3 regions of the Streptomyces sp. MB09-02B genome follow, and region 3 is predicted to be linked to each of the others. Evidence: riboswitches for the same ligand, from Rfam matches in the RefSeq annotation. Region 3 holds a riboswitch; each other region holds the start of a gene.

Region 1 (12,462 bases), on a different contig from region 3:
GCCAGCGATCCGAGTTCGTCCCGGGCCGAGTTGAGCCGTTCGGTGCGGCGGGCGGCCTGGTCACGCAGTTCTTCGAGGTTCTCCTGCGCCTTGTCGGCCTTCTCCTTCGCGCCGTTGTACTTCTCGGTGGCGACCTCGGCCTGTTGGTACAGCTTGGCCACCTTCGCCCTGACCTGCTCGGGTGAGAGCTGCGGGTCGGCATGCCCGGTGCCGTCGAAACCGGTCGCGGTCGCCGCGCCCGCGAGGGCGATCGTCGCGGCCGTGCGGGCCGTATGGCCGCCGAGCGAGCGCTGTCTGGGCTTGCGGTGCGCTGCCACGTGGAGTCCACGTCCTCTCCGTACGACCGCCGTCCGCAGTACGAACATCGTCTGTCCGTACGGACCGCTTGGGGGGAGCGGTTACGCGTCCGGCGGCGGCCCGCACAGGGGGAGCGGGGCGCCGCCGGACCTTTCTCGGCGGTGGTGGCCGACTGCCGCCCCTGGCCCGGGCGGCGGTGGGGAGCCGGTCACCTGAGGGAGGACGCTAAACCTGACGGTGATGGCTCGGTAACGCGTTGTGCGGAAGTGGCGTGCACCGACTGCGAGGTGACCGTATGTGACCGAGATCTGGCCCTGGCGCCGCCGACTTCACGCTGTGCGATGACCGATGCGGAGATTTCGGACCGGCCGGGGGAGTCTCGGTGCTATGGAGCGCATATATGCAAGATCATCAGGGGGTGCCGCTCGCGGTCCCTTGTGCGCCCGCCCCGGTGCCCGGCGGGCCTCGGGCCCCTCATTAGGCTCCGCGCATGGACGTACTCATCCACATCCTCGTCGCCCTCCACATCATCGGCATCGCCTCCCTCCTGGGTGGTTTCCTCACCCAGCTGAAGGTCATGGGTCAGGGCACCGCGCGCTTCGTCCCCGCCATGCTGCACGGCGCCCTCACCATGCTCGTCACAGGCGCCCTCCTCGTCGGCCTCAACCAGGCCGACGACCAGCCCGTCAACAACATCAAGATCGGCATCAAGCTCGCCCTCCTGATCGTGATCCTCGGCCTGGTCTATGTGAAGCGCGACGAGGAGCCGGTGGAGAAGCCGCTCTTCGCCCTGGTGGGCGCGCTGACCACCGCGAACGTCTTCATCGCGGTGCTCTGGACCTGAGGCGAACCCTGTCCGTGAGCCCGCCCCGGCCGATCCCGGCTACGCCGGCCGCACCACGCTGTGGATCGAGGACTCGCCGTCGTAGAAGACCGACTCCTCGCGGACGTACGTGCCCGGCTTGGGGGCGTGGATCATCATGCCGTTGCCGATGTACAGGCCGACGTGGCCGATGTTGTCGTAGAAGAAGACGAGGTCACCCGGCTTGGCGTCGGCGAGGGGGACGGTGGTGCCCGCCGCGACCTGGTCGTAGGTGGTGCGCGGGAGGTCGACGCCGGCGGCCTTCCAGGCGGCCAAGGTGAGGCCGGAGCAGTCGTAGGAGCCGGGTCCGGTGGCGCCCCAGACGTACGGCTTGCCGATCTGCGCGCGGGCGAAGGCCAGAGCCTTGGTGGCCTTCGCCGCGTAGGTGGAGTCCTCGACCGGGGCGGTGGTCCCGGCGGTGCCCGGTGACGTCTCCGTGCCGCCGGCGGTCCCTCCCGGGGCCTCCTGGGTCTCCTGGGCGGTCGGGGTCTCCTGGATGCTCTGGGTCTCCTGGCTCGCCTGCGCCGCCTGCTGGCGCGCGAGCTCCTCCGCCTTGCGGTCGGCCTCCTCCTGCTCGCGCTGTTCGATCGCGGCGAGCCGGGCCTTCTCCTCGGCGGTGAGGGTGGAGAGCAGTTCGCGGGCCTCGGCGAGCTTCGCCTGGACCTTGGCCTTGCTCGTCTTGAGGGCGTTCTGCGACTCGGTGAGCTTCTCGAGGCTGTCGCTCGCCGTCCGGCGCTGCTCCGCCGCGTCGGCCTGCTCGGTGACGTACGCGTCGACCGCTTGCTTCTGACGGTCCGTCAAGCGGTCCATCAGCTGGTTCTGGTCGAAGTAGTCCTGCGGGTTGTCCGCCAGGAGCAGCGAGGCCTGGTCGGGGGTGGCCGCACCGGTGCGGTACTGGGCCGCCGCGAACGCACCCAGTTCCTCCCGCGCCTCGTTGAGTTTCTCCGTGCGCTGGGCGACGTCGTCGAGGAGGGTGTCGACCTTCTTCTTCTGCTTGGTCGTCCTCTCCTTGGCCGCGTTGTAGTTCTCGGTCGCCGACCCGGCCTGGCGGTAGAGGTCGTCGACCTTCTTCTCGACCTCCTCCAGGCTCGGCCTGTCGTCGCCGGAGGGGGCGGCGGTGGCCGTCTGGGAGAGCAGGGCCACGGAGGTGAGGGCGGCCGTGGCGAGAGCGGGGGTGCGTATGCCCGCGCGCGTCCGGCCGGTCGGACGCGGCTTGCGGTGCGGCGCCATGGTGCGGCGTCTCCTTCCGTTGTCCGCCTACCGAGTTAGCTGTCGGGTTCGGGCGCAAGCTTCGGAAGGTTTGCCCTACGACCCTTGCCGCGAGCGGCGGTCGGGTCGATTCACCCCAGAGGTCGGTGGGTCCCCGGCTCCGGCGCCGCAAGTGGCGTACCCGGACTCGGCGGAGGCCGTGCGGCCCGGCGACGTTCGCCGGTTGTGTCGTACGACCTAAAGAAGAAGCTAGCCAACTCGTGTGGCCCGTGTGAAGGTTGATGTTCGATATGCCCGATACGTTTTCGTGACCTTAGCCTCTTTCGCGCGACAGGCGGTACGCTCGATCGCTCACCGTCGTGAGGTGAGCGCGCTGAGTGGCGGGTGTGGACTTCCCGGGGCGGCCCCTCGCTGTCAGTGGGGGCGCCTAGACTCGGAGAGCGATGAGCAGCCTCTTTGACGACAGCTTCCTGGCGGACCTCCAGGCCCCCCGCGGCCACGCGGAGGAGCCCCCGCCACCGCCCGAGGACGACCACGTACCGGAGCCGCTTCCGGACGATCTGTTCGGCGGGAAGTTCGACGTGCCACCGGACCGGGACGAGTACTACCGGGGCGGCGCCCCGCGCCCGGCCATCGACGCGGCGGCCCTCCTGGACGGGCTGAACGAGAACCAGCGCGCGGCCGTGGTGCACGCCGGATCCCCCCTGCTCATCGTCGCCGGCGCGGGTTCCGGCAAGACCCGCGTGCTCACCCACCGCATCGCCCACCTGCTCGGCGAGCGGCAGGTCCACCCGGGCCAGATCCTCGCGATCACCTTCACCAACAAGGCCGCCGGTGAGATGAAGGAGCGCGTCGAGCAGCTCGTCGGCCCGCGCGCGCACGCGATGTGGGTCATGACCTTCCACAGCGCGTGCGTCCGGATCCTGCGGCGCGAGTCGAAGAAGCTCGGCTTCACGTCCTCCTTCTCGATCTACGACGCCGCCGACAGCAAGCGGCTGATGGCGCTCGTCTGCCGTGATCTGGACCTCGACCCGAAGCGCTTCCCGCCCAAGTCCTTCAGCGCCAAGATCTCGAACCTGAAGAACGAGCTGATCGACGAGGAGGACTTCGCCGCCCAGGCCGCCGACGGCTTCGAGAAGACCCTCGCCCAGGCCTACGCGCTCTACCAGTCCCGCCTCCGCGAGGCGAACGCGCTGGACTTCGACGACCTGATCATGACGACGGTCAATCTGCTGCGCGCCTTCCCGGACGTCGCCGAGCACTACCGCCGTCGCTTCCGTCATGTCCTCGTCGATGAGTACCAGGACACCAACCACGCCCAGTACGCCCTGGTCAGAGAGCTGGTCGGCACCTCCGAGCACCCGGTCGACGTACCGCCCAACGAGTGGGACGTGCCTCCGGCCGAGCTGTGCGTCGTGGGTGACGCGGACCAGTCGATCTACGCCTTCCGCGGCGCGACCATCCGCAACATCCTCCAGTTCGAGGAGGACTACCCGAACGCGACCACGATCCTGCTGGAGCAGAACTACCGTTCCACGCAGACCATCCTGAGCGCGGCCAACGCGGTCATCGAGCGCAACGAGTCCCGCCGCCCGAAGAACCTGTGGACCAACGCGGGCGCGGGCGCGCAGATCACCGGCTATGTCGCCGACACCGAGCACGACGAGGCCCAGTTCGTCGCCGACGAGATAGACCGCCTCACGGACGCGGGCGACGCGAAGGCCGGCGACGTCGCCGTCTTCTACCGGACGAACGCCCAGTCCCGCGTCTTCGAAGAGGTGTTCATCCGCGTCGGCCTGCCCTACAAGGTCGTCGGCGGCGTCCGCTTCTACGAGCGCAAGGAGGTCCGGGACGTCCTCGCGTATCTGCGGGTCCTGGCGAACCCGGAGGACTCCGTCCCGCTGCGCCGCATCCTCAACGTGCCCAAGCGCGGTATCGGCGACCGGGCCGAGGCGATGATCGACGCCCTCTCCCAGCGGGAGAAGATCAGCTTCCCGCAGGCGTTGAAGCGGGTGGACGAGGCGTACGGCATGGCGGCTCGGTCGACCAACGCGGTCAAGCGGTTCAACACGCTGATGGAGGACCTGCGGACCGTCGTCGAGTCCGGCGCCGGACCGGCCACGGTCCTGGAAGCGGTCCTCGAACGCACCGGGTATCTGGCCGAGTTGCAGGCCTCCACCGACCCCCAGGACGAGACGCGTATCGAGAACCTCCAGGAACTCGCCGCCGTCGCCCTGGAGTTCGAACAGGAAGCCGGTGCCGGAGAGGGCGAGGCCGAGGGTGAGGCGGCGGGTACGACAACCGTCGGGCTCTCCGACTTCCTGGAGCGGGTGGCGCTGGTCGCCGACTCCGACCAGATCCCCGACGAGGAGGAGGACGGCTCGGGCGTCATCACGCTCATGACCCTCCACACCGCCAAGGGCCTGGAGTTCCCGGTGGTCTTCCTCACCGGCATGGAGGACGGCGTCTTCCCGCACATGCGCGCCCTCGGCCAGACCAAGGAACTGGAGGAGGAGCGCCGCCTCGCGTACGTGGGTATCACCCGTGCCCGTGAACGGCTCTACCTCACCCGGTCGACGCTGCGCAGCGCCTGGGGCCAGCCCTCGTACAACCCGCCGTCCCGGTTCCTGGAGGAGATCCCGGCCACTCACCTGGAGTGGAAGCGCACGGGCGCCTCCGCACCCGTGTCCTCGGGTCCGGCGGCCGGCATCGCGGCCTCGCTGTCGTCCTCCCGCTCCCGTTCCTCGGCCCGCGGCGCGTCCGGCTTCGCGACCCGCCGCGGCGACGAGAAGCCGGTGGTCTCCCTCGCCGTGGGCGACCGCGTCACCCACGACCAGTTCGGCCTCGGCACGGTCGTCGGCGTCGGGGGGTCGGGAGCGAACGCGGAGGCGACGATCGACTTCGGCGACACCAAGCCGAAGCGGCTGCTGCTGCGGTACGCGCCGGTGGAGAAGCTGTAGCGGACGGGCCCGTGCCGCACATACGACACGGGCCCCTGCTGCTCGCAGCAGGGGCCCGTTCTTCGTGTCTGTGTGCTGCGCCCGCCGGGGGCGCCGCGAGAGGTGACTGTTACGTCGGGTCCAATGCATGGCTGCGCAGCCACGGCAGCGGGTCGATGGCGGAGCCGCCCGCCGGATGGACCTCGAAGTGCAGGTGCGGGCCGGTCGAGTTGCCCGAGTTGCCCGAGTAGGCGATGGTGTCGCCGGCCTTGACGGTCGTACCCGAGGCGACCTTGTACGTGGAGAGGTGGCAGTACCAGGTCTCGGTGCCGTCCTTGGCGGTCACGATGACCATGTTGCCGTAGGCGCTGTTCCACTGGGTGTGCACGGTGCCGTCCGTCGCGGCCATCACCGGAGTGCCGTACGAGACGGGGAAGTCGATACCGGTGTGCAGGGACATCCAGTTGACGCCGGACTGTCCGTAGTACGCGCTGAGCCCGTGCTTGGCGACCGGCAGCGCGAACTTCGGCCGCAGTCGCTCCTTGCGGGCCGCCTCGGCGGCGGCCTTCTTCTGCTCCAGCTCCTGCTGCGCCTTGAGGTCGATGCGCTCCTGCGTCCGGCTGGCCCGGTCGGCGAAGTCGTCGGCCTCGGCGGAGAGGCTCTCCAGCTGGGTGTCGAGCTGGTTGTTGGCGGTGGACGGCTTCACGGCGGTGGCGTCCGACTTGACCGACGCCGTCGTCTCCGTGTCGTCGGACGTGGCACCGACCGAGGCCGCCGCGATCCCGGCGACCCCCATGACACAGGCCGAGGGAACGGCCACGGTCAGCAGGGCGGAACGTTTGGCCGGAGCCTTCCGGCGTGACCGTGAGGCCGCGCGGGTGGCCGCCCGGCCGGGGCCCGCGCTCCGGGTGGCCGCCGTGGCGACCTCCTCCTCGCCGTCGAGGAGTGCCGCACGTTCCGCGCCGTCGGTCTCGAACTCGCCGTCCGCCGAAGGGTGTTCGTCCTGGTCGTACGGGGCGATCTGCTCGAAGGTGGCGGTCGCCTGCTGGTGGAAGTCCGTGGCCTCGGCCGACAGGTCCACCATGACGGTCTGCGGGTGGTCGTGCGCGTCGTACGACTCGGAGGCGCCGCCGGAGTGTTCGTACGACTCGGCCGCGCTGCCATCGTGCTCGTCGCCGACGGGTGTGCCGTCGCTGTTCCACTGGGTGGCGTCGAAGGCGCCCGTGTCGAAGTGCTGGGTGCCGATCCACTGCTGGGTCTGGTCGCCCTGCCCCAACTGGTCCGCGTCGTCGGACTGTTCGGCCTGCAGCCAGCCGCTCGCGTCCCACTGGCCGCTCGCGTCGGGGCCCGTCGGCTGCGTCGGAACCTGGGAGAGGTGTTCGTAGCCGGACGACCAGGACGTCGTGTCGTAACTGCCCGTGTCGTACGCGGCCTGGTGCTGCGCGGCGTACGGGTCGTAGTTCAGCGTCTGGTGGCTGCCGGTCGACCACTGGGTGGCGTCGTAGGAGCCGGTGCCGCTGTCGTTGCCCGGCATGTCGCCGAAGAGGGGGTCGACCGCGAAGGTGCCCGTGGCGTTCGCGGTGTTCGCGTGGGAGCCGGTTTCGAAACCGGTGGCGGGGTACTCGCCGTACGTGGTGAAGTCGCCGTAGCCGCCTTCCTGGTGGCCGTACGACGCGTAGTGCGCCGGGTCGGCTTCAGAAGCCGGAGCCGGGGGTGTTGCGGTCCCCGACGGGTGACGATCGTTCACCAACTTCTCTTTCGCCTCGACGACAGGGGCTGGCAGAGCAGTGCGGTGACTGTACCCGGCGGTATGCGGGCGCGACAATCTTCAACGGGTTTCACGCGCGCAGGAAACGGGCATTCGAGCGTCTTTCGGCGGTCTGTGGGCACGACTTTGGCCTGGCGTTCGAAGATTGTTCGATAGTCGATCGCTGTGTGCGGCATGTGGGACGCCCGTGGCGACGGGGGTGAGACGTTTCTCCGGGTGACGGCGGCCCGACCGTGGGGCGCGTAGTTGCCGTCGGGAGGGGTGTCCCGAGTCGGGCGCGTGGCGGGGGCGCGTGGGCGCGCGCCGCGTTTACCGCCTTACGTCCGCATTTCGCCGTCTGTGGCGAGCGTCACTGCCTCAGGTCGCCGTCAAGTCGCCGTCAGGCCGCCGTCAAGCCACGGTCAGGCCGCCTGGGTGGGCCGTCGTGCGTGTGCCCGTCTGCGACGTGTCGAGCGCCTCCCGGATTCCGGTGGCGACGGCGGGGTGCACGGGCAGGGCGAGATGGCCGATCCCGGTGACCCTGATGTTCTGTGCCATCAGGTCCGGATGGTCGACGCAGGCGCTCTCCGGCGGAGTCATCACATGGTCGAAATCGCTCCAGAACGCCACGAAGTGCGTACGACAGCCCGGTGCCGGCTCCCGCAGTTCCGCCATCAGGTCCGAACCGGGCCGCATCTGCCGGACGATCGGGTGGGCGTCCGCCAGTGGCACGGCCCGGGTGCCGCCGTGCGGGGTCCCGAGCGTGACGAGCGTACGGACGCGGTGGTCACCGCCGAGGCGCTGCACGTAGTAGCGGGCTATCAGCCCGCCGAGGCTGTGGCCGACGACGTCCACCCGCTCCTGGCCCGTGCGCTCGCAGATGTCCTCGACGTGTCGGCCGAGCAACTCGGCGGCGGCGCGGATGTCGCAGGTGAGGGGCGAGTAGTTGAGCGACTCGAGGTGGCGGCCCCCGGCCCCCGCGAGGGAGCGGCGCAGCAGGACGAAGACCGAGCGGTTGTCGATGAACCCGTGCAGCAGGACGACCGGCGGCTTCTCCTCGGTCGGGAGCCGGGGCGTGTCGGGCGTGGGGAGCGTGGGCGCGGCCCTTCGTTCCTGCGTCATCCCGGACGGATAGAGCAGCAGATGCCCCGCGAGGATCGCCAACTCCAGGGCGGTCGCCTTGAGAAGGGCCACGGACAGGCCTGTCAGCCGGGTCGGCAGGAATCGCTCGCAGAGCGGAACAAGGGGCGCTACCGCCTTGGTGACCTTCATGCCCGACCTCCCGTCGGCAGACGGGCGGACGCTTCTGTCCCCCGTGTGCCCTAAGTGGAGAGAGCGGCGGTGCGGGCGGCGGACGGCGGGTGCGATGCGACGTGACGCGGTGCGTGTGGCGTGCGTGACGTGCGGTGCGTGTGCGGCGTGTGGGACGCCGATCACGCGACGAGGGGTCCTGCCCTCCTGACTCCCCGCTGCCCTGCCCTCTGCCGTCTGCCGGTGCCGATCCGTCCCGCCACCGTGGCCTCCCGCGGGCGGTGGGTCGGTGCGGCCCCTTCCGACGACTCTCCTTTGCGCACGCCTCCCCGTGGCGCGCACGCCACGGGAGCCTCCGGCCGGCGGCCCGGAAACGGTCCGGATGCCGCGATCACCTCCGTGATCACCTCGGTCCCCGCGACGCGTGAGCCGCGGAATCCGGGAGCAGTGCGCGGCGAACGTGTCCCACCGTGTGATTTCCCCCTCGCTCTGCACCGCGAAACTGCCGGTTGCGGGATCCTGGAGATAACGTTCGTTCACTTCGCCGGTATGCGGTGTGGGTAGGTGTTCCATGGACCTGGGGCCGTGATGTATGCGGTTCGCCTGGTTCGTGCGGCAGTTTCCGCCGTGTTCCGTCATGGGTCGGTGCAGTCGTTTGATGGAGGCAGTGATGGGTGTGGCAGCCGGTCCGATCCGCGTGGTGGTGGCCAAGCCGGGACTCGACGGCCACGATCGCGGGGCCAAGGTGATCGCGCGGGCGCTGCGCGACGCCGGTATGGAGGTCATCTACACCGGCCTCCACCAGACTCCCGAGCAGATCGTCGACACCGCGATCCAGGAGGACGCCGACGCGATCGGTCTCTCCATCCTCTCCGGCGCCCACAACACGCTCTTCGCGGCCGTCATCGAACTCCTCAAGGGCCGCGACGCCGAGGACATCCTGGTCTTCGGCGGCGGCATCATTCCCGAGGCGGACATCGCGCCGCTGAAGGACAAGGGTGTTGCCGAGATCTTCACGCCGGGGGCGACGACGGCGTCGATCGTGGAGTGGGTGCGGGCGAACGTGCGGCAGCCCGCGGGGGCTTGAGCGGGGGGTGTGGGCGGGGGGCGTTGTCGACTGCCGGCCCGGTGGGGCTTCTCGCGCAGTTCACCGCGCCCCTGAAAAGCAGGGGCTGCGCCCCGTGCTTTGCGAGCTGGTCGCCCCGTCGCCCTCCGGCCGCCGCCGCGTCGTCGTCTTTGAGGCCCGCAGGGCCTGATTTCACGCACCCCCCGGGGGCACCAGCTCCGCTCTCATCGTTGCTCGTAGGCGCAAGGTCGTCGTCAGGCGCTGGAACGCCTCGGCCCAGTACCCCCCGGCCCCGGGCGCCGCATCCTCCGCGTCCTCCGGCGTGGCCGTCAGCGGTTCGAGACGCACCGTTTCCGCGGGGTCCAGGCACCGCTCGGCCAGCCCCATCACGCCACTGAAGCTCCAGGGATAACTCCCGGCGTCCCGCGCGATGTTGAGCGCGTCCACCACGGCCCGCCCCAGCGGCGGAGCCCACGGCACCGCGCACACCCCGAGCAGCTGGAACGCCTCCGACAGGCCGTGCGTGGCGATGAACCCCGCCACCCACTCGGCCCGCTCCCCGCTCTCCAAGGTCGCCAACAGCTTCGCCCGCTCGGCCAACGACACCGCGCCCGGCCCGCCGGCCTCCGGCGTGGACGGCGCCCCCAGCAACGCCCGCGACCACCCCGGGTCCCGCTGCCGCACCGCCGCCCGGCACCATGCCCCGTGCAACTCGCCCTGCCAGTCGTCCGCTACCGGCAGCGCCACGATCTCCTCCGGCGTACGCCCCCCGAACCGCCGCGACCAGGCCCCGAGCGGTGCCGCCTCCACCAGCTGGCCCAGCCACCACGAGCGTTCACCCCGGCCGGCCGGGGCCTTGGGGAGCACACCGTCGCGCTCCATGCCGGGATCGCACTCGTGCGGGGCCTCGACCACGATCGTGGTCGCCCCGGAGGCCGCCGACGCGCCGCCGGTGTGGTCGACGGCCACGCACGCGGTCGCCCGCCTCGCCATCCGCCGCGCGAGCGCCGAGTCCGGCAGCGCGGACAACAACTCCGCGGCCGTGGCGCGGACGTTCCGGCTGCGGTCGGCCAACGCGGCCTCCAGGAAGGGCTCGTCCGCCGCCTCCAGTCCCGTACGGAGCGTGTCGAGGAACATGAGCCGGTCCTCGGCCCGCTCCGTCGACCACGTGGACGACAGCACCTCACGCGCAGCGGCGGCATCCTGGGCCCGTATCGCCGTGAGCAGGGCGACGCGCTCCGCGAACAGGCCCTCCTGCCAGAGCCGTCGGACCCGCTCGGGTTCGTCCGGGCCGGGGAGCACCTCGCCGCCACCGGGCGCCGCACGCAACGCGAAACGCCAGTCAGGGTTCAGCCGGGCCAGCCACAGGGCCCGCGCGCCCGCGAAGGCGAGCACGGCGGGACGCAGATCCGTACGGCCACGAGCCGCGTCCAGCAGGGCGGGCAGGACCTCCGGAGGCGCGGAGTAACCGTATGCGTTGGCCAGGGCCAGCCACTGGGGGAGGAGTTCCATCAGGTCGGGTGCCGTGCCCCGGCGTCCACCGCCGGGGCCGGGGCGGTCGGCCAGCAGTGTCGTCAGCCGCCGCGTCGCGGCCGGTGACAGAGGCGGACGTGGGTCCGGTGCCGCCGGTGCGGGCCGCGCCGCCGCCCGTACCGGCCGTATCCCCGCCCTGCGCCGGACGGTCGCCACGGCCGCCGCGTCCAACAGGGCGACCGGCGCCTCCCGGCCCGACACCGCCCCCGGCGGCGTACGCCGGTCCGTGCCGAGCAATGCGGTGGTGACCAACTCCTCCCAGGCGAGCGCCGGCTCGGCCGCCGCGAGGGAGGGAACGCCTGGGGTGCTGCTCATGTGGGGTCCTTCCGTACGGCGACAGTGGGGTGAGGCAGAGAGGGTGTGGCGGGGCCGAGGACGCGGGGAGGCCGCTGCCCGGGGAGGCCGCACACGGCGGTGGCAGCCGTCCACGACCGACCGCCGGCCTCGCCGCTGCTCCCTCCATTGCCGCTGCCACGGGCGTTGGCGGACTCGTGCAGCGGTCCGCCGTCTCGTCTCAACACAGCGCCACCGCCTGCCCGGTGGACTGCGTGGCACCCTCGCGGTCGACGGCCCAGGCCGTCAGTGGTGTGAAGCCGTGATGGCCGCACTCCCCGAAGACCGTGAGGGGTTCCCCGCCGGAGAGCGCGACCAGGCGCCAGAGACCGGGGCGGGAGCGGGCGGAAGAGGTGAGAGGAAGGGCGAGATCGCTGTCGGCGTCGATCAGTTGCCAGGAGTCGCCGTCCGGGGCGGGTACGACACGGGTGAGCGTGACCGGGTACGAGTCGAGCCAGGGGTCGCCCTGGAGGGCCGCGCCGTACCGGGCGGCCGCCTCGGACGGGGTGACGCCCGGCGGGCGTACGGACGAGGGCTCGGGCGCGGTGAAGCGCTCGCCCAGTGACGCGCGCAGCTGTCCTGCGCCCGGATACGCCGTGACTTCGGCCTCGAAGGCCAGCCCCACCGGGAGCGACAGCTCGGGGGCGCGGCCGGCGGCCCCGTAGGAAAGGAGCAGTGCCGTACGGCCCGAACCGGTGCCGTACAGCCAGATGCGGCGGGTGGTGAGGCGGGAGTCGGAGGTGTCGTACTGGGCGAGAGTGAGCCAGCGGTCTCGGACCGGTGGGCCGTCCGGGGAGCCGGACAGTCCGATCCGGGAGCGGACCGTGGCCGCGAGACCCTCCGGGAGGTGGTCGCGGCGCAGCCACCCCTGGTCCAGCAGATGGAGGAGGGCGGACTCCTCCAGGAGACGGACCGGCCAGCCCGGGCCCGAGCCCGGTATCGCACCCAACTCCCGCACCCGGGCCGCCAGTCCGGGTGCCTGGGCGTCGACCATACGGGCCGCCGTCTCCTCCCAGAGCGCGTAGCCCGCCTGTTCCGCGGCGGCCAGGCCGCCGCGGAACAGGTCGGTCAGGCGCTGTTCGAGCTCCGCCGCGCCCGCGGTGATCCGGTCGGCGCGCCGCTCGGCTCGGCGCCGCGCCGCCTCGGGGTCAGCGGACGTGGCCCCAGATGCCGCGTCCGTCCTCGTCGTCCTCTCCGCTGCGCGCGTGCGGCGGCCGGCAAGCCA
Region 2 (12,462 bases), on a different contig from region 3:
GGGGTGGGCACCGCCCGCAGTGCCGGGCGTCTTCCGGCCGAGCTGTGGCGCGGTACTGGCCGCGGCCGACAACGCTTCCGCCAGGCCGCCCAGCTCGACGTGGACGACCAGCACCGGCTTCGACGGGTTCGCGGCGGCGGCCGAGCGCAGGGCCTCCGCCAGGGCCGCGTCCCCCGGCGACGTCTCCCCCAGCGCGGGTATCGCCGTCACCACCACCGCGTCGCACGAGTCGTCGGCTAGGGCCCGCGACAACGCCGCGTGGAAGTCCCGCGCCGAGGCCCCCGTCGTCAGATCCAGCGGCGGCAGCGGCCGCAGCCCCTCGGAGAGGCACGCGTCGTAGGTGAGCATCCCGAGCGACTCGGAGTTCCCCAGGATCGCCACCCGCGGCCCCGCAGGCAGCGGCTGGCGGGCCAGCAGCAGCCCCGCGTCGACCAGTTCCGTGATCGTGTCGACCCGGATCACCCCGGCCTGCCGCAGCAGCGCGGACACGGTGGTGTGCGGCAGCTGCGTGGCGCGCACGGCGTGACCCAGGGGCGCGGAGCCGTGGCGCGCGCCCTGCACCACCACGAGCGGTTTGACCGCCGCCGTGCGCCGGGCGAGGCGGGTGAACTTGCGCGGGTTGCCGATGGACTCCAGGTACATCAGCACGACATCGGTGTCCGGGTCCTCGTACCAGTACTGGAGGACGTCGTTCCCGGAGACGTCCGCGCGGTTGCCGGACGAGACGAACGTGGAGACGCCCGTGACCCCCGTGACCCCTCCCCCGCGCCGGTGCAGCCGGGAGAGCAGCGCGATCCCGATGGCGCCGGACTGGGCGAAGAGGCCGATGCGTCCGGAGCGCGGGGGCTCGGGGGCGAGCGAGGCGTTGAGCCGTACGTCCGGGGAGGTGTTGATGATCCCGAAGGCGTTCGGCCCGATGATGCGCATGCCGTACGTGCGGGCCTGGCGCACCAGTTCGCGCTGGCGTACGCGCCCGTCGGGCCCGCTCTCGGCGTATCCGGCGGAGACGACCACGAGGCCCTGCACCCCGTGCTCACCGCACTCGGCGACGACCTCGGGGACGTGGGCGGCGGGGACGGCGACGACCGCGAGGTCGACGGGGCCCTCGATGTCGGTGACGGACCGGTGCGCGGGGACCCCCGCGAGTTCCTTCTCGTCCTCCCCGAGCGCCTTGTTCACCGCGTACAGCCGCCCGGTGAAGCCCGCCTCCCGGAGGTTGGCGAGCACACTGCGGCCCACTCCGCCCGATGTGCGCCCGGCGCCGACGACGGCGACCGAGCCGGGGGCGAGCAGCCGCTGGACGGACCGCGCCTCGGCCCGCTGCTCCCGGGCGCGCTGGACGGCGAGGGAGCGGTCGGTGGGTTCCAGGTCGAACTCCAGCCGGACGACGCCGTCCTCGAAGCTGCGCTGCTGCTGATACCCGGCGTCGGTGAACACCTTGATCATCTTGCTGTTGGCCGGCAGCACCTCGGCGGCGAAGCGTCTGATGCCGCGCTCCCGGGCCACGGCGGCGATGTGTTCGAGCAGGGCGGAGGCGACGCCGCGGCCCTGGTGGGCGTCCTGCACGAGGAAGGCGACCTCGGCCTCGTCGGCGGGTGCGGACGCGGGCATTCCGTCGGCGCCGATGCGGTCGTAGCGTACGGTGGCGATGAACTCGCCGCCGACGGTGGCGGCGAGGCCCACCCGGTCCACGAAGTCGTGGTGCGTGAAGCGGTGGACGTCCTTGGCGGACAGGCGAGGGTACGGCGCGAAGAAGCGGTAGTACTTCGACTCGTCCGAGACCTGCTCGTAGAAGCTGACGAGACGCTCGGCGTCATCAACGGTGATGGGCCTGATGCGTGCGGTGCCGCCGTCGCGCAGCACCACGTCGGCCTCCCAGTGGGCGGGGTACTCGTGCCGGTCCGACGAGGTCTGCATGGGCCCCAGAGTACGGCTCGCGTCCGACAACGGCGCGGGGCAGTCTGGGGACGCACAACAGAAGCACAACAGAGGCGTGACAGCCGGTTCGTGGTCAGGCCGTGGGCCCCGTTCCGGTGCGTCGCCCCCTATGGGAAACTGGTCTAGACAACCCGGTCTAGACCTCTCTTGCAGCACCCGAGACACCTGAAGGGCAGCATCACATGGCTGAGCGCCGCGTCAACGTCGGCTGGGCCGAGGGCCTCCACGCCCGACCCGCATCCATCTTCGTCCGGGCCACCACGGCCTCCGGTATCCCCGTGACGATCGCCAAGGCCGACGGCAACCCCGTCAACGCGGCCTCCATGCTCGCGGTCCTGGGCCTCGGCGCCCAGGGCGGCGAGGAGATCGTGCTCGCCTCCGACGCCGACGGCGCGGACGCCGCGCTCGACCGTCTGGCGAAGCTCGTCGCCGAGGGGCTCGAAGAACTCCCCGAGACGGTCTGAGCGACCGGGTAACCGAAGCGGAAAGGCCTGAAAAAGCCGCCCCGCGCACACACCGAAGGGCTCGTCCGATTTATCGGGCGGGCCCTTCGCATTTACATCCGGTTTCCGTTGTGCGGGCAGCAGGAAAAATGCCCCTCGGAATTCTTCCCTCTTTGTATACGGCGCCCGTGTTAATGCCGCAGGCTCTGCATGTTTACGGGGTGTTGCGAAGTCCTCACACGCTCCGGGCGCTCCGCCCCGCCGGGCCCGGCCGGAAAGCGGAGCCGGTGCGCGGCGGTGGCCCGCTCGGTGTGCAGGGACGTGATCGTCCGGGCCCGGTCGCTGTCGCCGCGCGCGACCGCGTCCACGATGCCGCCGTGCTCCGCCCAGGACTCCACGGGGTCGGAGGGCGCCTCGACCGCGTACATCCAGGCGATCTTGTGCCGCAGCTGGCCGAGTGTCGAGGTCAGGGCGGGGCTGCCCGAGGCCTGTGCGAGCGTCTCGTGGAACCAGCCGCCCAGGGAGCGCAGATCCTCGCTGTTGCCCCTCCTGGCCCGCTCCTGGCCCAGCCTGACCAGACCCCGCAACACCTTGAGGTGCGCCTCCGTACGGCGCTGCGCGGCGCGGGCGGCGCCCAGGGGCTCCAGCAGCATGCGCATCTCCAGCAGGTCGGCGGCCTCCTGCTCGGTCGGCTCGGCGACGCACGCGCCCGCGTGCCGGCGGGTCACCACGAAGCCCTCGGCCTCCAGCGTGCGCAGCGCCTCGCGCACGGGCACCCGGCTGACGCCGTAGCGGCGGGCGAGCAGTTCCTCGGTGAGCCGGCTGCCGCGCTCGTAGACACCCGCGACGATGTCATCACGGATCGCCGTGCATACCGAGTGCGCCGGAATACGCATGACCGACCTCCGCCTTAATCCCCGTGAAACGTCGATGATTGACGTGTGTTCCAGCGACTCTATTGCAGCGGAGCGGAATTTCCGATGGCGGACCGGAATCCAGGGATATTTTTTGGACAGGAGGTGCGTCACAAGGTGGTTCGTAGAACGAGGAAAGCCCCGGCTCGGTGAGCCGGGGCCTCCAGGAAGCGTGGGTGCGCGTCAGACGTTCACGCCGTGCGAGCGCAGGTACGCGGCGGGGTCGATGTCCGAGCCGTACTCGGCGGTCGACCGGGCCTCGAAGTGCAGGTGCGCCCCGGTGACGTTGCCGGTCGCCCCGGAGAGGCCTATCTGCTGGCCGGGGGTGACCGTCTGGCCGACGGAGACGCCGATGGACGACAGGTGGCCGTACTGGGTGTACGTGCCGTCGTTCATCTTGATGACGATGTTGTTGCCGTAGGCACCGCCCCAGCCCGCCTCGACGACGGTGCCGGATCCGACCGCGAGGACGGCGGTGCCGGAGGCGGCGTGGAAGTCGACGCCGGTGTGGCTGCCGGAGGACCAGACGGCGCCGCCGGCCTTGTAGCCGGTGGAGATGTAGGAGCCGCTGATGGGGGCGACGTAGGCGTTGAGGCGCTCGCGCTCGGCCGCGCGTGCGGCACGGGCCTTGATCTCCTCGCGCTCCTTGGCGGCGGCACGTTCCTGCTCGGCCTTCTCGGCGGCGGCCTTCCTGGCCTCCTCCTGCGCCTTCTTCTTGACGGCGGCCACCTCGGCGGCCTGCTCCTGGGCGGCGGCCTGGGCGTCGACCTGGTCGGCGACCGTGTCGCCGAGGGTGATGATCTGGTTCAGACCGGTCTGCTCGACGGCGGGCTCCTCCGCTGCGAGCGCGGGGCCGGCGAGGGTACCGAAGACACCGGTGGTGGTGAGAGCGGCCACGCCCACGTTCCTCGTGGTCGTGCGCTGCACACGGCTGGGACGGCGGTGCTTCCCGGGGGCGCGGGTGAACGCCATGAAGTGGCTGGTCCTTTCCTTCCTTCTCGCCTACCGGGTTAGCTGACGGGTTCGGAGCAGGAAGGTCTCCTACGGCTACCCCTCGTTTCGCGTCGCTCGCGAAGGGCACCCGATTCACCCCAGGGACTTCGGTGGGTCCCCGGCTCCCCTGGCTCGCGCCATGGGGACTCGGCGATGACTGTCCGGTGCCGCGGCTGCGGCGAACTTCTGACGAACAGCCGGACTGACGCTAAGTGGGCCGTCTTCGAAATAACAAACGGATCACAGGATTTGTTAACTACGCCACAGGTCAGACACACAACCTCCGCCATCAATACGGACAAACAGGGGCCCTGGTGACTCTTCCGTCACCAGGGCCCACTGACACGCGTCCGTACGGTCGTTCCCCTACTCGGCCGGGACGACGGTGACTTCACCGATTCCGAGGGCCCTGACCGGCTCCTCGATCTGCGCGGCGTCCCCGACGAGAACGGTCACCAGACGGTCCACCGGGAAGGCGCTCGCGGCCGCCGCGGTGGCCTCCACGGTGCCGGTGGCGGCGAGTTGGCGGTACAGCGTCGACTGGTAGTCGTCCGGCAGGTACTGCTCGACCTGGTCGGCCAGCGTGCTCGCCACGGCCGCGGCCGTCTCGAACTTGAGCGGGGCGACCCCGACGAGGTTCTGCACCGCGATGTCGCGTTCGGCGTCGGTCAGGCCCTCGGCGGCGAGGGTGCGCAGCACCGTCCACAGGTCGTCCAGCGCCGGCCCGGTGTTGGGGGTGTCGACGGAGCCGCTGACGGCGAGCATCGCGATGCCCGAACCGTCGGGCGCGGCCCGCAGCACCTGGCCGAACGCCCGCACGCCGTAGGTGTAGCCCTTCTCCTCGCGCAGGACGCGGTCCAGGCGCGAGGTGAGGGTGCCGCCGAGGCAGTAGGTGCCGAGCACCTGCGCCGGCCACACACGGTCGTGCCGGTCGGCGCCCACCCGGCCGATGAGCAACTGGGTCTGCACGGAACCGGGGCGGTCCACGATGATCACGCGCCCGGTGTCGTCGGCGCTCACCGATGGCACGGGTCGCGGCGCGGCCGGCGAGCCGGTCCAGGCGCCCAGGGTGTCGCCGAGCAGCGCGTCGAGGTCGACCCCCGTGAGGTCGCCCACGACCACGGCGGTGGCCGTCGCGGGGCGCACGTGCCGCTCGTAGAAGGCGCGTACGGCCGCGGAGTCGATGCCCTCGACGGTCTCCTCGGTGCCCTGGCGGGGCCGTGACATACGGGAGGTGGCCGGGAACAGCTGCTTGGAGAGCTCCTTGGCGGCCCGGCGGCCCGGGTTGGCCGTCTCGTGCGGGATCTCGTCGAGCCGGTTGGCCACCAGCCGCTCGATCTCGGCGTCCTCGAACGCGGGGGCCCGCAGGGCGTCGGCGAGGAGGCCGAGGGCCTTCTCCAGTCGCGACACCGGCACTTCGAGGGACAGGCGTACGCCGGGGTGGTCGGCGTGCGAGTCGAGGGTGGCGCCGCACCGCTCCAGCTCGGCGGCGAACTCCTCGGCCGTGTGCTTGTCGGTGCCCTCGGAGAAGGCCCTGGTCATGATGGTGGCGACACCCTCGATGCCGGCGGGCTCGGCGTCCAGGGGCGCGTCGAGGAGCACCTCGACGGCGACGACCTGCTGGCCGGGGCGGTGGCAACGCAACACGGTCATGCCGTTGTCCAGGGTGCCGCGCTCGGGCGCCGGGAACGCCCAGGGCCTGGCCTCGCCGGCCTGGGGCTGCGGGTGGAAGTCCATGGTCGCGAGCTCGGTCACTTCGCCGACTCCTCGGTCTCGTCGGTGGTTCCGGCGGCCTCGGCCGCGGTGGTCTCCTCTTGGGCGCCCTCTTCGGCGTCCTCTTCGCCGGCGACGGGCTCGTAGACGAGCACCGCGCGGTTGTCGGGCCTCAGGCGCGCCTTGGCGATCTCCTGGACCTCGTCGGCCGTCACCTCCAGGACCCGGTCGACGGCCGTCAGGGCGAGCTTGGGGTCGCCGAACAGGACCGCGTACCGGCACAGTTCGTCGGCGCGGCCCGCGACCGTGCCGAGCCGGTCCAGCCACTCGCGCTCCAACTGGGCCTGGGCGCGCTCCATCTCCTCGGCCGTGGGACCCTCGGCGGCGAACCGGGCGAGCTCCTCGTCGACGGCGGCCTCGATGACGGGCACCTCGACGTCGCCGGAGGTCTTCACGTCCAGCCACGCCATGGAGGGCGCGCCGGCCAGCCGCAGCAGACCGAAGCCTGCCGTCACGGCCGTACGGTCGCGGCGGACGAGCCGGTTGTAGAGGCGGGAGGACTCGCCGCCGCCGAGAATGGTCAGCGCCAGGTCGGCCGCGTCGCACGCGCGCGTGCCGTCCTCCGGCAGCCGGTAGGCGGCCATCAACGCGCGGGCGGGCACGTTCTCCTCGACGACCTCGCGCATCTGCGCGCCCATGACGTCGGGCAGCGCGCCGTCGCGGGGCGCGGGCTTGCCGTCGTAGGAGGGGATGGAGCCGAAGTACTTCTCGACCCAGGCGAGGGTCTGCTCCGGGTCGATGTCGCCGACGATCGACAGGACGGCGTTGTTGGGCGCGTAGTACGTCCTGAAAAACTGCTGGGCGTCCTCCAGGCTGGCCGCCTCCAGGTCGTCCATCGAGCCGATCGGCGTGTGCCGGTAGGGGTGGCCCACCGGGTAGGCCAGGCGGAAGATCTTCTCGAAGGCGGTGCCGTAGGGCACGTTGTCGTACCGCTGGCGGCGCTCGTTCTTGACGACGGCCCGCTGGTTGTCCAGGTTCTTCTGGTCGAGCGCGAGCAGCAGGCTGCCCATGCGGTCGGCCTCCAGCCACAGCGCGAGCTCCAGCTGGTGGGTGGGCATCGTCTCGAAGTAGTTGGTGCGCTCCCAGCTGGTGGTGCCGTTCAGCGAACCGCCCGCGCCCTGGACCAGCTCGAAGTGGCCGTTGTCCTTGACCTGGCCGGAGCCCTGGAACATCAGGTGCTCGAAGAGGTGGGCAAGGCCCGTACGGCCCGCGACCTCGTGGCGCGAACCGACGTCGTACCAGAGGCACACCGCGGCGACCGGGGTCAGGTGGTCCTCGGAGAGCACCACGCGCAGGCCGTTGGCCAGGCGGTGCTCCCTCACTGTCAGGCCTTCGGAGCCGGCCTCGGCTGTGGCCGTGTGACCCATGGGCGGTACGTCCCTTCGATCGCTGTGCTGTGGTCGCGGAATCCGTGGTCCGTCCGTCGTGGAACCGTCGCGGAAACCGCTGTTTTCCTGCCGGTCCTGCCACTGTATGCAAGCGCGCGGACGCCTGGAGAAGTTCCCGGGGCTCGTACGCCGAGAGCGAGACGGGGGTTGCCACCGACGGTCACTGGTTAAAGTCGGCGCACGCTGTTGACGCGGCGGCTCGGGAGGGCGTGCCCGGCGGTCGGCGCCGGGTCGTGTCGGGCTTGTCAGTGCGGCAGTCCACAATGGTGCGCGTCAGATCCCGTTCACCTCTCGGTGAGAGTGAGCTGGAGACGTGAGCGCCCCGTAGGTGAGCGACCAGAAAAAGAGGAGCCGGCAGCGATGGCCCGCCGCAGCACGAAGACCCCGCCGCCCGACGACGCGTTCGAGGAGAAGATCCTCGACATCGACGTCGTCGACGAGATGCAGGGCTCCTTCCTGGAGTACGCGTACTCGGTCATCTACTCCCGAGCCCTGCCCGACGCCCGCGACGGTCTGAAGCCGGTGCACCGCCGGATCGTCTACCAGATGAACGAGATGGGCCTGCGCCCCGACCGCGGCTATGTGAAGTGCGCCCGCGTCGTCGGCGAGGTCATGGGTAAGTTGCACCCGCACGGCGACTCCTCGATCTACGACGCCCTGGTGCGCCTCGCCCAGCCCTTCTCCATGCGGGTCCCCCTGGTCGACGGCCACGGCAACTTCGGCTCGCTGGGCAACGACGACCCGCCGGCGGCCATGCGGTACACCGAGTGCCGGATGGCCGACGCGACGAGCCTGATGACGGAGTCGATCGAGGAGAACACGGTCGACTTCGCGCCCAACTACGACGGCCAGGAGCAGGAGCCGGTGGCGCTGCCCGCTGCCTTCCCGAACCTGCTGGTCAACGGCGCGTCCGGCATCGCCGTCGGTATGGCCACCAACATGCCGCCGCACAACCTGGGCGAGGTCATCGCGGCCGCCCGCCACCTCATCAGGCACCCCAACGCCGACCTGGACACGCTGATGAAGCACGTCCCGGGCCCCGACCTGCCCACCGGCGGCCGGATCGTCGGTCTCTCCGGCATCCGGGACGCGTACGCGACGGGCCGCGGCACCTTCAAGATCCGTGCCACGGTGGCGGTGGAGAACGTGACGGCCCGCCGCAAGGGTCTCGTCGTCACCGAACTGCCCTTCACCGTCGGCCCGGAGAAGGTGATCGCCAAGATCAAGGACCTGGTCGGCTCGAAGAAGCTCCAGGGCATCGCCGACGTCAAGGACCTCACCGACCGCGCGCACGGCCTGCGTCTCGTCATCGAGATCAAGAACGGCTTCGTGCCGGAGGCCGTCCTGGAGCAGCTGTACAAGCTGACGCCGATGGAGGAGTCCTTCGGCATCAACAACGTGGCCCTGGTCGACGGCCAGCCCCTCACCCTGGGCCTCAAGGAGCTGCTGGAGGTCTACCTCGACCACCGCTTCGAGGTCGTCCGGCGCCGCTCGGAGTTCCGCCGCGGCAAGAAGCGCGACCGGCTCCACCTCGTCGAGGGCCTGCTCACCGCGCTGGTGGACATCGACGAGGTCATCCGTCTGATCCGCTCCAGCGACAACTCCGCGCAGGCCAAGGAGCGCCTGATGGAGCGCTTCTCCCTGTCGGACGTCCAGACGCAGTACATCCTCGACACGCCGCTGCGCCGCCTCACCCGGTTCGACCGCATCGAGCTGGAGTCCGAGAAGGACCGGCTCAACGCCGAGATCGCCGAGCTGACCCGGATCCTGGAGTCGGACGCGGAGCTGCGCAAGCTGGTCTCCGGTGAACTGGCCTCGGTGGCGAAGAAGTTCGGCACCGAGCGCCGTACGGTGCTGATGGAGTCCTCGGGCACCGCGGTGGCCACGGTGCCGCTCCAGGTCGCGGACGACCCGTGCCGGGTGCTGCTGTCGTCGACGGGGCTGCTGGCCCGTACGGCCAACGGCGAGCCCTTCGCGGCGGACGAGGACGGCAAGCGCGTCAAGCACGACGTCATCGTCTCCGCGGTCCCCGCGACCGCCCGGGGCGAGGTGGGCGCGGTGACCTCGACCGGCCGCCTGCTCCGCCTGAACGTGGTCGACCTGCCGCAGCTGCCGGACACGGCGGCGGCCCCCAACCTCTCGGGCGGCGCCCCGCTCGCGGAGTTCCTCTCCCTCCAGGACGGCGAGACGGTCATCTGCCTGATGACGCTCGACGAGTCGTCGCCGGGGCTGGCCATCGGCACCGAGCAGGGTGTCGTCAAGCGGGTGGTCCCCGACTACCCGTCCAACAAGGGGGAGCTGGAGGTCATCACGCTCAAGGAGGGCGACCGGATCGTCGGCGCCGTCGAGCTGCGCACGGGCGAGGAGGACCTGGTCTTCATCACGGACGACGCGCAGTTGCTGCGCTACCAGGCCGCCCAGGTCCGCCCGCAGGGCCGCCCCGCCGGCGGTATGACGGGCATCAAGCTCACCGAGGGCGCGAAGGTCATCTCCTTCACGGCCGTCGACCCGGCCGTGGACGCGGTGGTGTTCACCGTCGCCGGCTCCCGGGGCACCCTGGACGACTCCGTGCAGACCACGGCCAAGCTGACCCCGTTCGACCAGTACCCCCGCAAGGGCCGCGCCACGGGCGGTGTCCGCTGCCAGCGGTTCCTCAAGGGCGAGGACTGCCTGTCCGTCGCCTGGGCGGGCCCGGCCCCCGCCCGCGCCGCGCAGAAGAACGGCACCCCGGCGGACCTCCCGGAGATGGACCCGCGCCGCGACGGCTCGGGTGTCTCCCTGGGCAAGACCGTGTCCTCGGTGGCCGGACCGGTGTGAGCGGGACGCGTCAGACGTCGTCGTAGGAGACGTCGGGTTCGTCGGGTTCGTCGGCCCCCGTCTGCCGGACATAGCGCAGGACGCCCCACATGCCGTGCTCGTCGGCGTGCGGGGCGTCCTTCTCGCTCCTGCACGCGTCCAGCTCCTTGGTCAGGGCCGGGACGTCGATCCCCGCCCCGATGAGGACGAGTTGGGTGAGGCGGGAGGCTTCGCCGGGCGGCCAGGGCTCGGGACGGAACCGCAGAAAGCGCCCCACGGCGTGCACGGCGTAGCGGTTGCGGGGGTCGTACGGCCCGAAGTCGACGTACCCCTTGACGCGGTAGAGCCCCTCGGCCCGCCCGTCCAGGAAGTCCATGAGCCGCCGGGGATCGAGCGGCACGTCGGAGACGAAGGAGACGCTGTCGTAGCCGGTGTGCAGATGCCCGGCATGGTCCCCGTGCTCCTCCCCGGCCTCGTCGCGCCGGTGGAGGTCGTCGAAGGAGAGCTGGCCGACACGCTCCTCGGAGGGCCTGCAGTCGAACAGGAACTCGGGGTCGATACGCCCGTAGATGGCGGGCACGACCGCCGCACGGTCGCTGAGCGAACGGACGAGCGCCAGGATCCCGGCCCTGTCCTCGGCCCGGTCGAGCTTGTTGACGACCACGAGGTCGGCGAGGGCGAGATGGCGGTCGAGCTCGGGATGCAGCTGCCGGGTCCGCGTGAACTCGGCCGCGTCGACGACCTCGACGAGCCCGCCGTACACCACACGGGGGTTCTCGCCGGCCAGCACCATCCGCACGAGTTCCTGCGGCTCGGCGAGCCCGCTCGCCTCGATGACGATGACGTCGATCCCGGCGGCGGGATCGGCGAGCCGCTCCAGATACCGGTCCAGCTCGCTGACGTCGACGGCACAGCACAGGCACCCGTTGCCCAGTGACACGGTGGAGTCCCCGAGCGCCCCGGCCACGGCCATCGCGTCGATCTCGATCGCGCCGAAGTCGTTGACCACGGCGCCGATACGGCTGCCGCCGCTGCGGTGGAGCAGGTGATTCAGCAGGGTCGTCTTGCCCGATCCGAGGAATCCGGCGAGGACGACCACGGGGATCTGCGGCAGGTGCTGCGGCCTCGGCCCCGGAACCCGGCTCGACGACTGGCTCAACACGCGCCCACTCCCACACCGTTGCTCTCATGTGCCGATCGAATGCCGCACCAGGATACGAGGGGGGCCCGCCCACCCCGCCGAGCGAGCGATTGTCAGCGGCGCCCGTGGGGCACACGATGGGCATGGCGCCGGGTCGCGCGACCCACGCATCCTTCCGTGCGCCTCCTCTCCGCCTCCCGGTGGACGAGCGCCTCTCGGCGACACTGGGAGACGGCAAGCGCCGCCCACCGCTCGCCGGTCCCCCACCTGTCGACCCACACCCGACGACCGGCGGACGGCCGCCTGAATCGGGGATTGACATGACCACACAGAATCATGGAGCGCGGGGACTCGGCCCCGCCGCGGCAGCGGGTTTCGCCTTCGCGGTGGGAGCACTGGGCGCGTTCGTCGTGGAGCGGCGTATCAGCACCCTGCTTCGGCGCCTGGAACGACTGGAACGCGAGACGGAACAGCGCGCGGCACTGATCGCCTACGAGCGGCACAACTTCGAGCTGGTCATGAAGGCGGCCGCGGACCCGACCCTGCTGCCCGTCCTGAACGCCTACGAGGAGGAACTGTCCACGGACCGGCAGCGGCAGTACCTCTTCGCCAACCTCCTCTACACCCATGTACTCCAGGGTTACCGGGTGGGCGTCTTCAGCCGGGCCGAGCTGTACGGGCACCTCCGCGGGATCTTCCAGAGCACGCTGATGCGCGACTACTGGGCGGCCACGCGCCACCACCGGTCGAGCCTGAAGGAGGGCTCGGAGGAGTCGGAGATCGGCAGGATGGTCGACACCCTGATCAACGACCTGGAGGAAGCGGGCACGGACGAGTGGTGGGTCGTGGGCGAACCCCCCGCCGAGTGAAGCCTTCTCCTCGCACGGCGCTCGCGTCACACAGCGCGACCCCCACCCCTGACTTCACTCCATCGCGTCTTCGATGCATGCGCATCAACCGGCTCCCGGGCACTAAGTTGGCCCCGCTCGTATCACTACTCATGACCCAAGGATCGACCCGTTGAAAATCGTGCGCCGCATCGGTGCCTCGCCCCGCGAGAGGGGCAGTGCCGCGGG
Region 3 (5,953 bases):
TAGCCCACTCGGCCCCGTCGGCTCGCCCCGCCGCCCACCCCCGGAAACCCTGTACCCGTGGGGCAGCGAGAGGGTGCGGAGGTCATGCGGGAGCCGGGTGGGCGGCGGTTCTCGTACGCCCGCACGCTCGCCCGCGCCCTTCCCGTGCTGCTGATCGCCGTCGGCCTCTTCTACGACCACTTCACCCCGCGCGAGTTCACCGCGGTCCCCTTCTTCACCGCCGCGCCCCTGGTGGCGGCCCCGCTCTTCTCGCTGCCCGGCACGGTGATCGTCGGCGTCGCGTCCGGGGCCGGCATCACCGCCGTGCGCCTCTACTACGACGACGCGGGTCATGAGGACGCGATCACCGAGATCGCCACGGTGGCCACCGTCGCCGTACTGGCCGTACTGATCAACCGCCTCGTCCGCCGCAGTGACGCCCGGCTCGCCACCGCCCGGGAGATCGCCGAGGCGGCGCAGCGGGCGGTACTGCCGGTGCCGCAGGAGCGGATCGGCGGGCTGGAGATCGCCGCGCGGTACGAGGCCGCGCAGGCCGGGGCGTCGATCGGCGGCGATCTGTACGCGGTGCAGGACTCGCCCCACGGCGTCCGGCTGATCGTCGGCGACGTGCGCGGCAAGGGGCTGGGGGCGGTGTCGGCGGTGGCGGTGCTGATCGGTGCGTTCCGGGAGGCGGCCGAGCAGGAGGCGACGCTCGAAGCGGTGGCCCAGCGGCTGGAACGGGCGCTGGCCCGGGAAGGGACACGGCGGGAGGCGGCGCGGCGGGACGCGGCGGTGGAGTTCGAGGGGTTCGTGACGGCCGTGCTCGCGGAGTTCCCGCACGGCGCGGGCCGCGCCCGGATCGTCAACCGGGGCCACCCCTCGCCCCTGCTGCTGCACGCCGACGGCACGCTGTGCACCCTGGACGCCCCGCAGCCCGCCCTGCCGCTCGGCATGGACGACCTGGGCAGCTGGCCCGACCGCGCCGAGGAGACGGGGTTCCCGCCCGGCGCCATGCTGCTCTTCTACACCGACGGCCTCTCCGAGGCGCGGAACGCCCACGGTGTCTTCTACGACCCGGCCGCGCGCCTCTCGGGACGTACCTTCACCGCCCCGGGCGCCCTGTTGACGACCCTCGCGGAGGAGGTGCGCCTGCACACGGGCGACCGCACCACGGACGACATGGCCCTCCTCGCGGTCCGCCGCCCCTGAAATGTGGCAGTCCGGCGGCCCTGCCGTGGAGATGTCACCGAGCGTGTCCGCCCCACCGTTCTCCGTAGAGGAACTGACGCCACGTCAGGGCAACTGTTACTCGCGAGTCAAGGTCAACTCGCCCGTTTTCGGCCCCTCATGCCCCGTAAAGTCCAGCGCGCAGACCGGAACGATCATGCAGAACAGCTTGGAATGAAGTACACGCGTCTATTAACGTTCGATAACGCAGCGCGGTCGTCCCAGCCGTCACAAGAGACGGCTCCGTGCTCACGCGCCGAATCCCGCAAGGGAACCGGGGAACCACCACCCTGGGGTGAATCGCACGGAAACCGCCGTGGCAGTACGCACGACCGGTTTACGCGCGTAGGAGACCTTCCTGCTCCGAACCCGTCAGCTAACCCGGTAGGCGAGAAGGAAGGAAGGAGTACGCCCACGTGGCGTCGAACCGGTCTGCGACCGAAGCCCCGTTCGTGCCGGCCCAACGTGACGGCGAGAGCCAGACGTTCGGCTACGGCAGCTACAACAGCGACAACGAGGGCCCCTGGCAGGAGTGGAATCCGAACGAGGAGACCCTTCGCCCCGCTCGCGGTCGGCACCGCGTCGCCAAGAAGACCGGCGTACTCGCCCGTAACGGACTGGCCCGTAGCTCCACGGTGCTCGGCGTCGGTGTCATAGCCGCCGTCAGCGGGGCCGGGATGGCCAGCGCGCAGTCCGGCAAGGCCCCGGTCTCCATATCGATGCCCGACATGCCGAACGTCGGCTCGGTCTTCGAGGACGAGGCCGACGAGCCGGAGCCCGAGGCCTCCAGGACCCCGCTCAGCAGCGCCGGTCTGACCGCCGCCGAGACCGAACAGGGCACCGCGGACGCCGGCGAGGCGCTGCGCGCCCGCATCATGGCGCAGGCCGAGTCCCAGCAGGACGCCTTCGACAAGGCCGCCGCCGAGGCCGCGCAGACCGCCGCCGCGGACAAGGCCGCCGAGCAGGCCGCCAAGGAGAAGAGGGAAGCCGAGGCCAAGGAGGCCGCCGCCAAGAAGAAGGCGGAGGAGGAGGCCGCGGAGAAGAAGGAAGCCGAGCGCCTGGCCGCCCTGGCCAAGCAGTTCGCCCTCCCCACCTCCTCGTACACCCTCACCTCCACCTTCGGTCAGGCCGGCCCGTACTGGTCCTCCGGCTACCACACCGGCCTCGACTTCGCGGCCCCCACCGGCACGCTCATCAAGGCCGTCCACAGCGGCACCATCACGCAGGCCGGCTACGAGGGTTCCTACGGCTACAAGACCGTCCTCACCCTCGATGACGGCACCGAGATCTGGTACGCCCACCAGTCCTCCATCGGCGTCAGCGTCGGCCAGAAGGTCGCCACCGGCGACGTCATCGGCCGCGTCGGCGCCACCGGCAACGTCACGGGCGCCCACCTCCACATGGAGGTCCACCCCGGCGGCGCCAGCAGCGGCATCGACCCGGCGGCCTGGCTCCGCAGCAAGGGCCTCAACCCGTAACCACCGGCACCCGCCCCGGAAGCAACGACGCCGCGTACGCCCATGGGCCTGCGCGGCGTTCGTCCTTGTTCCCCGGGACCGGGACTGCGCTGGACTTCCGCCGGGCCCCTGGGTTCCTGGGTCCTGGGGTCCTTGGGTCCCCCGGCCCCCGCGCCCCCTGGGCCTCGGAGACCTCCCAGGGCTTCCGGAGAACTCCCCTGCAGAAGGGACGGCAGGCAGACATGGCGAAGAGCGCACTTCTCGTGATGGACGTCCAACGGGACGTCGTGGCCATCGCGGACGACGGTTCCGGATATCTGCCGCGCCTGCGCAGGGCGATCGACGGAGCCCGGGTGGCCGAGATCCCCGTGATCTACGTCGTGATGGGGCTACGGCCGGGCGCTCCGGAGATCAGCCCGCGCAACAAGGTGATGGCGAACGTCGTGCGGACCGGCCTGTTCACCGAGGGCGAGCCCGGCACCGAGATCCATGACGATGTCGCGCCCCGCGAGGGGGAGGTCGTGGTCACCAAGAGACGGGGGAGCGCGTTCTCGGGCAGCGACCTCGACCTGGTGCTCAGGGCCCGCGACATCGACAGCCTCGTCCTCACGGGCATCGCCACCAGCGCCGTGGTGCTGTCCACCCTGTGGCACGCCGTCGACCTGGACTTCGGCCTCACGGTCCTGGCGGACGCCTGCCTCGACCTCGACCCAGAGGTCCACACGATGCTCACCGAGAAGCTGTTCCCGCAGTGGGCCGAAGTCCTGACGGTCGAGGACTGGCTCACAGCCATCGCACCGCGCTAGAGGGTGCCCCGAACGACGGCGCGCGAGCGCTAGTACCGATAGGGGTTGTTCACGGGATACGCCGCGCCCCCGTACCCCACAGCCTGCGAGTACGCAGACCCGTGCCCCCCAAACACGCCGGACCCGGACCCGGACCCGGACCCGTACCCGTGCCCGTATCCGTGCCCGTATCCGGACCTGTACGTCGCCCTGACCTCGCGCCCCGCGTAGCCCATGGCCGGCCGAGCCAACTCGCGCCTCCGCCACAGCTCGAACAGCAACTCCCGCTCCCGCAGCGCGAAGTCACCCCCCGCCCGTCCCCGCAACCCCCGGTACCGATGGAAGGCCAGCTTCGTCGCGTACACCTCGTACTCCGCGATCGACCGGGCCCCCGCCTTCCCGAAGTGGTGCGCCGCATACTCCCGCGCCACCCGCCGGGCCCGCATCGACCCCAGCACAGACGGCTCGACCGGCGTCAGCCACCCCGCGGCCGCATACGCCGGCAACGCCTCCCGCACGATCCGCAACTCCCGCTGCCGAGCCCAGATCACCCACCACGTCAGCAACCCGAACGCCGGCACCATGAACCCCGCGTACACCGCGAAGAACCCGTACTCCCCGAACGTCGCCGACCCGTTCCAGACCGAGTGCATCCCCATGGCGAGCAGCAGTCCGCCCACCGGTACGAGCACCCGCCGCCCCCGCTGCCACTCCGCGGCGAACGCCGCCACCCCGAACCCGATCCCCGTCAGTACGGTGAACAGGGGATGCGCGAACGGCGACATGATCACCCGCACGAAGAACGTGGCCGCGGTGACCGACGCGAGGCCGCTCCCCCCGCTGAGCTGGTCCGTCCCGAACGCGGTCCCCAGGTACAGGATGTTCTCGGTGAACGCGAATCCCGTCGCGGTGAAACCGGCGATCACCACCCCGTCCACGACCCCGGTGAAGTCCCGTCTCCTGAACAGGAAGACGAGTAGGACGGCGGCGGCCTTGGCGGTCTCCTCGACCACGGGGGCTATGACGGTGGCCCCCACGGTGTCGGCGTGCGAGGGGTCGGCCGTGGCCGTCGCTATCCACCGTGTCGCGAAGCTGTTCGCCACGATGGCGATCAGCGCCGCCGCACACGCCCCCCAGGCGAACGCGAACACCAGGTTCCGCCAGGGTCCGGGCTCCACCCGGTCCAGCCACCGGAACGCCGTCATCAGCAGTGGCACGGGGAGCACCGCGAGCCCCAGCCCGACGAGGAACCCCTCCGTGCCGGTCTGTTCGCGGACGAGCGCGAGGATGACGAGCCCGGAGACCGCGAGCAGTCCTATCAGCGCCCCGTATCTGACGCTCTTCCGCTGCCACCAGCGGGTGGGCCTGAAGACATACCCATCGGTGGGACCGCCGGGTTGCGTCGGGTAGGGGGAACTGGTGGCCATTGCATTGACCCTAACGAGGGACGGGCACCGCCCGCGACGGCGCGTGGTACGCCCCGCCGGGCGGTGAAGGCAAGTCGTCAGGCGCCTGTGGGGGGCAGTTCGGACTGCGGCTTCTGCTTCTGCTCCTGCTTCCGCTTCGGGTTCCGCTCCTGCTCACGCTGCTGTACGCGGCGGAAGAGCAGATCGTTCACCACATGACCCTTGTCCAGTCCCTGCCCCTCGAAACGGGTCAGCGGCCGGAAGCCGGGACGTGGCGCGAACCCGCCGTCGGCCCGGGTGTTCTCGAACTCGGGGTGGGCGGTGAGCACTTCGAGCATCTGCTCGGCGTACGGCTCCCAGTCCGTCGCGCAGTGCACGATGGCCCCCGGCCTGAGCCGGGACGCGACGAGCGTGAGGAATTCCGGTTGGATGAGCCGCCGCTTGTGGTGGCGCTTCTTGGGCCAGGGGTCGGGGAAGTAGACCCGCAGTCCGTCCAGCGAGCCGGGCGGGAGCATCTCCCGCAGCAGGATGATCGCGTCGCCGTTGGCGACCCGGACGTTCGACAGACCGGCCTGGTCCGCGAGGTTCAGCAGGTTGCCCTGGCCCGGTGTGTGCACGTCCACGGCGAGGACATTGGTCTCCGGGTCGGCGGCGGCCATCCGCGCGGTCGCCTCGCCCATCCCGAAGCCGATCTCCAGCACGACGGGCCGGTCGTCGCCGAACAGCTCGACGAGATCCAGCGCCCGCCCGTCGATGTCGAGCCCCCACTTGGGCCACAGCCGCTGCAGGGCGTCGGCCTGCCCGGCCGTGACCCGGCTCCGCCGGGGCTGGAAACTCCGGATCCGCCGCTCGAAGTGCGACCCGGCGGGATCCGCCTTGGGCCCGTCGGGAAACCGAGGCTCCCCCTTGGCCCGGGCATGCCGAAGGGAGGCACCGGGGGTGCGGGGCTCGGGAGATTCGACGGAGTCAGACACAGTGCCCCAATTTTACGACTCCCCGCAGGGCCGTCGCCCCAAGCCACCGGGCACCGGCCACCGGGCACGGGGCACGGGGCACCGCGCGAGCAAGGACCGTCCCGAGCCACCGCGCAAGCAGGGCC

The links. Region 3 has a riboswitch for cyclic di-AMP ahead of P1P70_RS38250 (M23 family metallopeptidase). Riboswitches for the same ligand answer to the same signal wherever they lie in the genome.
Region 1: another riboswitch for cyclic di-AMP. It lies ahead of P1P70_RS17840 (NlpC/P60 family protein); the one in region 3 lies ahead of P1P70_RS38250 (M23 family metallopeptidase).
Region 2: another riboswitch for cyclic di-AMP. It lies ahead of P1P70_RS11680 (M23 family metallopeptidase); the one in region 3 lies ahead of P1P70_RS38250 (M23 family metallopeptidase).

The regions. Positions count from the first base shown of each region.
Region 1 is NZ_JARGEE010000111.1:9,753-22,214, reverse strand. Features, by position in the region: gene P1P70_RS17850 (NlpC/P60 family protein) at 1-317, opposite strand, end outside; gene P1P70_RS17845 (hypothetical protein) at 788-1,141, shown strand; gene P1P70_RS17840 (NlpC/P60 family protein) at 1,181-2,389, opposite strand; cyclic di-AMP (ydaO/yuaA leader) riboswitch at 2,398-2,556, opposite strand; gene pcrA (DNA helicase PcrA) at 2,812-5,328, shown strand; gene P1P70_RS17830 (M23 family metallopeptidase) at 5,438-7,054, opposite strand; gene P1P70_RS17825 (lipase family alpha/beta hydrolase) at 7,466-8,326, opposite strand; gene P1P70_RS17820 (cobalamin B12-binding domain-containing protein) at 8,976-9,392, shown strand; gene P1P70_RS17815 (DUF5691 domain-containing protein) at 9,564-11,219, opposite strand; gene P1P70_RS17810 (SWIM zinc finger family protein) at 11,419-12,462, opposite strand, start outside.
Region 2 is NZ_JARGEE010000059.1:16,239-28,700, forward strand. Features, by position in the region: gene P1P70_RS11665 (GNAT family N-acetyltransferase) at 1-1,917, opposite strand, end outside; gene P1P70_RS11670 (HPr family phosphocarrier protein) at 2,121-2,402, shown strand; gene P1P70_RS11675 (GntR family transcriptional regulator) at 2,573-3,277, opposite strand; gene P1P70_RS11680 (M23 family metallopeptidase) at 3,479-4,267, opposite strand; cyclic di-AMP (ydaO/yuaA leader) riboswitch at 4,280-4,451, opposite strand; gene P1P70_RS11685 (pitrilysin family protein) at 4,655-6,043, opposite strand; gene P1P70_RS11690 (pitrilysin family protein) at 6,040-7,428, opposite strand; gene P1P70_RS11695 (DNA topoisomerase IV subunit A) at 7,810-10,266, shown strand; gene P1P70_RS11700 (GTP-binding protein) at 10,277-11,407, opposite strand; gene P1P70_RS11705 (DUF6082 family protein) at 11,707-12,255, shown strand; gene P1P70_RS11710 (hypothetical protein) at 12,407-12,462, shown strand, end outside.
Region 3 is NZ_JARGEE010000474.1:20-5,972, forward strand. Features, by position in the region: gene P1P70_RS38245 (PP2C family protein-serine/threonine phosphatase) at 85-1,188, shown strand; cyclic di-AMP (ydaO/yuaA leader) riboswitch at 1,451-1,612, shown strand; gene P1P70_RS38250 (M23 family metallopeptidase) at 1,623-2,684, shown strand; gene P1P70_RS38255 (cysteine hydrolase) at 2,906-3,469, shown strand; gene P1P70_RS38260 (PrsW family intramembrane metalloprotease) at 3,499-4,875, opposite strand; gene trmB (tRNA (guanosine(46)-N7)-methyltransferase TrmB) at 4,953-5,828, opposite strand.